Regions from separate parts of the Variovorax sp. P4_B11 genome, predicted to be linked through region 1. Evidence: predicted binding sites of a transcription regulator. Region 1 holds the regulator's gene; the other holds the start of a gene.
What was found. Region 1 encodes NrdR, which represses ribonucleotide reductase genes. Its sites were predicted from a motif close to CACNANATNTNGTG; they were not measured.

Region 1 (4,392 bases):
TCGACCGGTGCAGGTCAGCTGCCCCTTGGCATCGACCTCGAAGGTCGCGTCCACGCGGTCGGCGCCCTGCACGCTGGAGCCGCTGCAGTCGAACTGCCCCGGCAGCTTCGAGACGGCGCCATTCGCTGCCGCAGCCGAATTCGACCACGCGGCTGGAGCGTAAGCGACCGAGACCTTGTCGGTCGCCGCGCCTTGGCCGTCGACGCCGAACACCGCGAAGTCCGTGCGGCCCGCCTTCGCGCGGTGGTTGCCGAACGCGTAGCGCCCGGTGGCGTCGTCTCGAACCGCGTCCATCGCGCCGGTCTGCCGAAGCTGCATGCCGATCACGTGCAACGCGTAGGCGCCTTGCTGCTGCAACTGGCTCAGGTCGCTGACGCTGCTGGCGGCCTCGCGCGACAGCAGCAGCGTGCCGAGGGCCGCCATGACGACCAGCAGCCCGACGACCATGCCCGCGAGCAGTTCGATCAGGCTCAGGCCTTGCTCGCGACGGCTTCGGATCGGCCGAGAATCAGGGCTGGACATGGACCAGGTGGCAGACCAGGCCTGCCGGGCAGACGACCTTGGCGGCCGATGGGTCGATGGCGAAGGGCTTCGCGTAGGCGCTGGCGTCGGCTGCGCGTTCATTGGCGCGCCATGCCACCATCACGCCCAGCTGCCGCTTCAATCCGGGCGTTGTTTCGTTGCCGGATTCGAAAACACTGCCCTGGCCGAGGGGCAGGGTGTTGGCGATCGCCTGCTTCCAGACGGCGAGGTCCCACTGCACGAGCGTCGCCGGATCGCAGGCGACGGTCCGGCAGTCGGGCGCCGCGGGCATGGCGTCCCAGTCGGTGACATAGGCATCCAGGCGACGGAAACCATCGGAATGGGTCTTGATGCGCTCGGCGAAATCCTCGATGAGCCGGACCGCCTGTGCCCGACGGACGCTGGTCTGCGTGTCGGCCAGCGTGCGCAATTGCGCGCCGAGCATGCCGAGTACCGCGACGGCGAGAATCGCGACCGCCACCAGCGATTCCAGCAGCGTGAGGCCGTCCTGGCGGTTCAGCTGGGGCATCGTTCGGCCCGTTGAATGGTTTGCAGCCGTCCGCCCGCGGACATGCACAGGACCCACGCCGCGGACTTCTCGGCGTTGCCGGCGGGGCGCAGCGTGATGCTGAAGATGCCCAGGCTGCTGCCGAACCGTCCCCAGCGGTTCACTCGGACGTAGGGCGACGCACTGGGCAGGTGGATTTCTGCGATCGCGCCTTCAGGCGCAGGCCAGGCCTGGATCACTTCCTCGCCGGGACCGAGCACACCGTCGTTGTCGGCATCGGCGAACAGCAGCCAGCCGCAACTCCAGTCGGTGACTCCCCGGTCGGAGCACCCGCTCGCCGACGTCTTGCGAAGCGTGACGTTGCCGCCGCGCCGCAGCGCTTCCGACCTTGCCAGGTAGATCGTGGCGGTCATTTCCTCGCTGGCGCGGCGCAGCCGGTATCTGTCGATGAGCGCGCCGAAGCCCGGCATCGCCAACCCCGCAAGGATCGAGACGATGGCGATCACCACCATCAGTTCGACGGCGGTGAATCCCAGGGATGGCGCGCGAGGCCGGCGCAGGGGGGGAAGCAGAACGGGCATGGCGGCCCGGATGCTAGGGCCCCACTGGCCGCGACGCGAAGCCCCAGTCGATCTGCGGCGAAAATCTACCGACGAGCGGGAGAAATGGCGAGAGAAGCGACAGTTCCGGACGATTGTGTCCGATGATTAAGGAAGTTAGCCGCAGAAGCCGTCGCGCGTCGACCTCAAATATCTCTGAGCAGCTGCCTGAACTCGTCCACGTCCTCGAAGCTGCGATAGACCGAAGCAAAGCGCACGTAGGCGACTTTGTCCAGCCGCTTGAGCTCGCGCATCACGAGTTCGCCGACCTTGGTCGATTCGATCTCGCGCAAGCCGCTGGACAGCAGTCTTTGCTCGATGCGCAGCAGCGCGTTGTCGATCTGCTCGATGCTCACCGGCCGCTTGCGCAGCGCCAGCATCATCGAGGCGCGCACCTTGGCGGTGTCGAAGTCGGCCCGGCTGCCGTCCTTCTTGACCACCACCGGAAAGTTGACGTCCGGCCGTTCGTAGGTGGTGAAGCGCTTGTCGCAGGCGCCGCATTGGCGCCTGCGCCGCACGAAGTCGCCGTCTTCCGAGACCCGGGTCTCCATGACCTGGGTTTCGAGGTGACCGCAGAAGGGGCACTTCATGCAGGGCGGCTCGTGTTCAGGCGTAAACCGGGAAGCGACTGGTCAGCGCATGCACCTTGGCCCGGACCGCGTCGATGTTCGCCGCGTCGCGCGGGTTGTCGAGCACGTCGGCGATCAGGTTGGCGGTGGCGCGCGCTTCCTCGTCCTTGAAGCCGCGGGTGGTCATCGCGGGCGTGCCGATGCGCACGCCGCTGGTGACCATCGGCCTCTCGGGGTCGTTCGGGATGGCGTTCTTGTTGATCGTCATGTGGGCGGCGCCCAGCACCGCCTCGGCTTCCTTGCCGGTGATGCCCTTGGCGCGCAGGTCGACCAGCATCACGTGGCTCTCGGTGCGGCCGCTGACGATGCGCAGGCCGCGCTCGGTCAGGGTTTCGGCGACGATCCGGGCGTTGGTGACGACCTGCTGCTGGTAGACCTTGAACTCGGGCGACAGCGCTTCCTTGAAAGCCACCGCCTTGGCCGCGATCACGTGCATCAGCGGGCCGCCCTGCAGGCCCGGGAAGATCGCGCTGTTGATGGCTTTCTCGTGTTGCGATTTCATCAGGATGATGCCGCCGCGCGGGCCGCGCAGGCTCTTGTGGGTGGTCGAGGTGACGACGTCGGCGTGCGGCACCGGGTTCGGGTACACGCCCGCGGCCACCAGGCCGGCGTAATGGGCGATGTCGACCATGAAGATGGCGCCGACGTCCTTGGCGACCTTGGCGAAGCGCTCGAAGTCGATTCGCAGCGAGTAGGCCGAGGCGCCCGCGATGATCAGCTTGGGCAGGTGCTCGTGCGCCTTGCGTTCCATCGCGTCATAGTCGATCGCTTCGTTGGCGTCGAGGCCGTAGCTCACCACGTTGAACCACTTGCCGCTCATGTTGAGCGGCATGCCGTGGGTCAGGTGGCCGCCTTCGGCCAGGCTCATGCCCATGATCGTGTCGCCGGGCTTCAGGAAGGCCAGCATCACGGCCTCGTTGGCCGAGGCGCCGCAATGCGGCTGGACGTTGGCGGCGTCGGCGCCGAAGAGCTGCTTGATGCGGTCGATGGCCAGTTGCTCGGCGACGTCGACATGCTCGCAGCCGCCGTAGTAGCGCTTGCCGGGATAGCCCTCGGCATATTTGTTGGTGAGTTGCGAGCCCTGGGCCGCCATGACCGCCGGCGAGGCGTAGTTCTCGCTCGCGATCAGCTCGATGTGGTGTTCCTGGCGGGCGTTCTCGGCCAGGATGGCAGCCCAGATTTCAGGATCGGTCTGTTCGACCAGGATGTTGCGGTGGTACATGGCAGTCCTTCGTGGACGTTGGTCCTTGTTCTTCAACCAAACAAGGGCTGCCCAGGCGAACGGCTGAACACCTGCCGATCAAGAATGCAGGCGGCACGCTTCCCAGTGGTAGTCCACGTCAGCGCAATGCACCTGATAAGGGTTGCGCCTATCGCCAGTCGCGTGCTGGCCGAGTGTAGCCGACGGCGCGAGCCGGCGCGGCCCCAAGGGTTACGAATCCCCGAGCAGGGCGACCTGCTGGGGGTCCGGCTGGGCCGGCTTGGCAGCCGCCGGCGGCGCCACGACCTGGACCGGATTGGCGCGCGGCGTGGGCGTCGTCGTGGGCGGGGCGCGGCCGGCGATGACCTGGCGCAGCCGCTCGTGCTCGGCCAGCACCTTGCCGGCGTAGCCGCCGTCCTCGGCCAGATTGGCGGCGCCGACGTAGTAGCGCAGGCCGCCCTCGAGGGAGCCGGCGCGGGCGATGCATTCCTGCAGCACCTTGACGCCGACGCGCATGTTGGTCACCGGATCGAAGGCGGTCAGCGTTCCGCCGGCGCTTTCGTACTTCTCGCCGTGGACCCGGGTCATGACCTGCATCAGGCCCTGGGCGCCGACCTGGCTCTGGGCGAAGGGGTTGAAGCTGGATTCGACCGCCATGATGGCCAGGATCAGGGTCGGATCGAGCTTGGTCTTCTTGCCGAGATCGAAGGCCTCGGCGACCAGCACGCTCAGCGGCTCGGCGGCCACGCGGTATTTCTTGCTCAGCCAGTAGGCGACCGCGGCCTGCTGCTTCGGCAGTTCGTGCGGACTGGCCGCGGTGGTGCGCTCGATCGCGGTGGGCTCGAGGTCGGTGGCTTCGGGCGCCGGCTTGCGGGACTGCAGCCAGCCCATCAACTGCTCCTCGCCGGTCTGGCGCAGGTCGGGTCGGGCGGC
Region 2 (4,392 bases), on a different contig from region 1:
CAGCTTCGAGTGCGCTCATGCCCGACGACGCATCGCCGCTGCCCGACGACACCGCGTTGAGGCGGCCCGATTGCACGGTCGATTTCTCGGCGTGCGTCGCGCTCTGCGTGCGCAGGTAGTAGGTGGTCTTGAGGCCGCGCAGCCATGCGAGCTTGTAGGTGTCGTCGAGCTTCTTGCCCGATGCGCCGGCCATGTAGATGTTGAGCGATTGCGCCTGATCGATCCACTTCTGGCGGCGTGCCGCGGCCTCCACCAGCCAGGTGGTCTCGACTTCGAACGCGGTGGCGTAGAGCGCCTTCACGTCCTGCGGCACGCGGTCGATCGGGCGCAGTGAGCCGTCGAAGTGCTTCAGGTCCATCACCATCACGTCGTCCCACAGGCCCAGGCGCTTGAGGTCGCGCACCAGGTAGTGGTTGATGACGGTGAACTCGCCCGACAGGTTCGACTTGACCGACAGGTTGCCGAAGCAGGGTTCGATCGAGGCGTCGACGCCGATGATGTTCGAGATCGTGGCGGTCGGTGCGATGGCGACGCAGTTCGAGTTGCGCATGCCGTCGGCCTTGATCTTCTGGCGCAGCGCGTCCCAGTCGAGGGTGGCCGAGCGGTCGACCTCGACGTAGCCGCCGCGGGCCTTCTCGAGCAGGTCGAGGGTGTCGGGCGGCAGCACGCCCTTGTCCCACAGCGAGCCCTTGTAGCTCGAGTACTTGCCGCGTTCGCGCGCCAGCTCGGTCGAGGCCCAGTAGGCGTGGTAGCAGATCGCTTCCATCGACTCGTCGGCGAACTGCACGGCTTCCTGCGAGGCGTAGGGGATGCGCAGTTCGTACAGCGCGTCCTGGAAGCCCATCAGGCCGAGGCCGACCGGGCGGTGGCGCAGGTTGGAGTCGCGCGCCTTCTTGACCGCGTAGTAGTTGATGTCGATCACGTTGTCGAGCATCCGCATCGCGGTCGCGATGGTGCGCTGGAGCTTGGCCTGGTCGACCTTGCCGTCCTTCAAATGCTGCAGCAGGTTGACCGAGCCGAGGTTGCAGACCGCGGTTTCGGTGTCGCTGGTGTTGAGCGTGATCTCGGTGCAGAGGTTCGACGAATGGACCACGCCGGCGTGCTGCTGCGGCGAGCGCACGTTGCAGGCGTCCTTGAAGGTGATCCAGGGATGGCCGGTCTCGAACAGCATCGTGAGCATCTTGCGCCAGAGGTCCGAGGCCTGCAGCGTGCGGCTCGGCGTGATCTCGCCGCGCGCGGCCTTCTCTTCGTAGGCGACGTAGGCGGTCTCGAAGTCGAGGCCGAACTTGTCGTGCAGGTCGGGCACGTTGGACGGCGAGAACAGGGTCCAGCTGCCCTTTTCCATCACGCGGCGCATGAACAGGTCGGGGATCCAGTTGGCCGTGTTCATGTCGTGGGTGCGGCGGCGGTCGTCGCCGGTGTTCTTGCGCAGCTCGAGGAATTCCTCGATGTCGAGGTGCCAGGTCTCGAGGTAGGTGCAGACCGCGCCCTTGCGCTTGCCGCCCTGGTTGACCGCCACCGCCGTGTCGTTGACCACCTTGAGGAAGGGCACGACGCCCTGCGATTCGCCGTTGGTGCCCTTGATGTGGCTGCCGAGCGCGCGCACGCGGGTCCAGTCGTTGCCCAGGCCGCCGGCGAACTTCGACAGCAGCGCGTTTTCCTTGATCGACTCGTAGATGCCGTCGAGGTCGTCGGGCACGGTCGTCAGGTAGCAGCTCGACAGCTGCGAGCGCAGGGTGCCGCTGTTGAACAGGGTCGGCGTGCTCGACATGAAGTCGAAGGACGACATCACCTCGTAGAACTCGATGGCGCGGGCTTCGCGGTCGATCTCATTGAGCGAGAGGCCCATCGCGACGCGCATGAAGAAGGCCTGCGGCAGCTCGATGCGCGACTTGCGCACGTGCAGGAAGTAGCGGTCGTAGAGGGTCTGCAGGCCGAGGTAGTCGAACTGCAGGTCGCGCTCGGGCTTGAGCGCGGCGCCCAGGCGGGCCAGGTCGAACTGCAGCAGCTTCTCGTCGAGCAGCTCGTTGTCGACGCCCTTCTTGATGAAGTGCGGGAAGTAGTCGGCGTAGGCCTGGGCCCGTTCGGCCAGCGGCACTTCGCGGCCGATCACTTCCTTGAAGATCGTGTGCAGCAGCAAGCGGGCGGTGGCGAAGGTGTAGTCGGGGTCTTTCTCGATCAGCGTTCGGGCCGCCAGGATCGAGGCCTTGTAGACCTCGTCGAGCGGCACGCCGTCGTACAGGTTGCGCATCGTCTCGGCCACGATCGGGCTGGCCGTGATGCTGTCGCCGAGGCCGACGCAGGCCGATTCGATCAGGTCCTTGAGGTCGTTGAGGTCGAGCGCGACGCGCTCGCCGCGGTCCAGCACGTGCAGCGTGGAGACCGCGATCGGGGCGTCCTGCTCGCCCTGCTTGAGGCGCTCCTGGCTGCGGCGCTCGCGGTAGAGCACGTAGGCGCGGGCGATCTCGTGGTGGCCGCCGCGCATCAGGCCGAGTTCGACCTGGTCCTGCACGTCCTCGATGTGGAAGGTGCCGCCGCCCGGACGCGAGCGCACCATCGCGCGGACCACGGCCTGGGTCAGGCTGTCGACCGTCTCGCGCACGCTGGCGGAGGCCGCGCCCTGGGTGCCGTGCACCGCAAGGAAGGCCTTCATCATCGCGATCGCGATCTTGTTCGGCTCGAAGGGCACCACCGCGCCGTTGCGGCGGATGATCTGGTAGTGGGCCAGCGCATTGCCGGCGGGCGAGCCGGCGACGTCGCGCTGCTGCGACGTCGAGGAAACAGCGCGGGGGGCGGAGGGGGTGTTCAGGGCAGTTTGCATGCGATCCTCGATTCTTGTTGGGGCGGCGGTGCCAGTGCGGCCATGGTTTTAGGCGTCGAGCGCCGGGCAGGGCACACTATATCTAGGGTCTCGCGGGGCTACAACCCACTAGATGTAGTGTTTTCTACAAATATACACATTTGTGGAATGAGCCTGGGCGGTGCCGGATCGCGCTTCTGCCCCGTGGCCGTTGAACGACGCTAGCGCAGCCCGCGGCTGGCGGGCGTTTCCGCTGCATTTGGGCCTGAAAAGCGCATGGTTGCTGCACCTGGGCAGTGGCGGGGCCGTCGCAGCCGCGTCGGCGCAGCGACGCATCGCGTCACGCCGGCCGATAAAAAAAAACTAGCGGTCGATCGCGCCCGCGGGGAACATGGCGGGATCCCAGCCCAACTGCGCCTGCAGCAGGTGCCAGTCGAAGCCGGCGCCGGGGTCCTCCTTGCGGCCCGGCGCGATGTGCTGATGGCCGGCGATGTAGCGGATCGCATGGCGCTGCGCGATCGCGGGACAGAGGCTGGCCAGGGTTTCGTACTGCGCGCGTTCGAATGGCCCGCCCTCGAGGCCCTCGAGCTCGATGCCGATCGAATCGTCGTTGCAATTGGCGCGGCCACGCCAGCAGGACGCACCGGCATGCCAGGCACGGTCGTCGCAGCTGACGAACTGCCACAACTCGCCATTGCGCCGCACATAGAAATGCGCCGACACCTCGAGGTCGCGGATGCTGCCGAAATAGGGGTGCGCATCCCAGTCGAGGCGGTTCGTGAACAGTTGCTGGACTTCGTCGCCGCCGTACTGGCCGGGCGGCAGGCTGATCGAATGCAGCACGATCAGGTCGATCTGGGCCGCGGCAGGGCGCGGCCCGAAGTTGGGCGAGCGCAAGGTCCGCGCGAAGCGATACCAGCCGTTCTTCCAGAGACCGGCGGCGGCTTCGGGCTCAGGCCGGCGCCGGGCCGCCAGCGCGGCGAAGTCCGCGCTTCGCGCTGACGGGCGGCCTGCTGATTCCCCCTTGGGGGGCAGCGACCCACACGCAGTGGGGGAGCGTGGGGGCTCATTCATCGGCGCCGAAGCCATGGGGGTCGTCGCCGTTCGGGGTCGCGATGCCCAGGCGTGCGATCCGGTAGCGGATCTGGCGCAGGCTCAGGCCGAGCCGGGCCGCCGCGGCGGTGCGGTTGAAGCCGGTCTCCTGCAGCGCCCGGATCAGGATCTCGCGCTCTTGCTGGTCGAGGTAGCCCTGCAGGTCGCTGGGCACTTCCGGCGCGGCCTTCGACGGCGCGGCCGTGACCGAGGCGGACGCCGCCAGATAGGCCGGTGGCGCGGGTTCCGACAGCGGCGCTTCGGCCGCCAGCGTCGTGCTGCCGGCGAAGTCGAGGTGCAGCCTGTCGCCGTCGCTCAAGGCCACGGCGCGGTGCAGCAGGTTCTCGAGCTCGCGCACGTTGCCATGGAGCGGATGCTCGGACAGCCGCAGCAGCACCTCGGTCGACAGCGTCGGCACCGGCATGCCGGCGTCGTGCGCGATGCGCGCCAGCAAGGCCTCGCACAACGCCGGCAGGTCGCTGCGGCGCTCGCGCAGCGCC

Region 2: a site for NrdR is predicted at 2,928-2,941, ahead of AC1DYD_RS13655 (ribonucleoside-diphosphate reductase subunit alpha). Genes of this name have one in related genera too.

Annotation. Positions count from the first base shown of each region.
Region 1 is NZ_JBFUHO010000020.1:64,489-68,880, reverse strand. It holds gene AC1DYD_RS19010 (PilW family protein) at 1-522, opposite strand, end outside; gene pilV (type IV pilus modification protein PilV) at 509-1,051, opposite strand; gene AC1DYD_RS19000 (GspH/FimT family pseudopilin) at 1,039-1,611, opposite strand; gene nrdR (transcriptional regulator NrdR) at 1,776-2,219, opposite strand; gene glyA (serine hydroxymethyltransferase) at 2,236-3,480, opposite strand; ZMP/ZTP riboswitch at 3,523-3,652, opposite strand; gene AC1DYD_RS18985 (transglycosylase SLT domain-containing protein) at 3,691-4,392, opposite strand, start outside.
Region 2 is NZ_JBFUHO010000012.1:50,942-55,333, reverse strand. It holds gene AC1DYD_RS13655 (ribonucleoside-diphosphate reductase subunit alpha) at 1-2,821, opposite strand, end outside; gene ampD (1,6-anhydro-N-acetylmuramyl-L-alanine amidase AmpD) at 3,164-3,697, opposite strand; gene AC1DYD_RS13645 (sigma-54-dependent transcriptional regulator) at 3,867-4,392, opposite strand, start outside.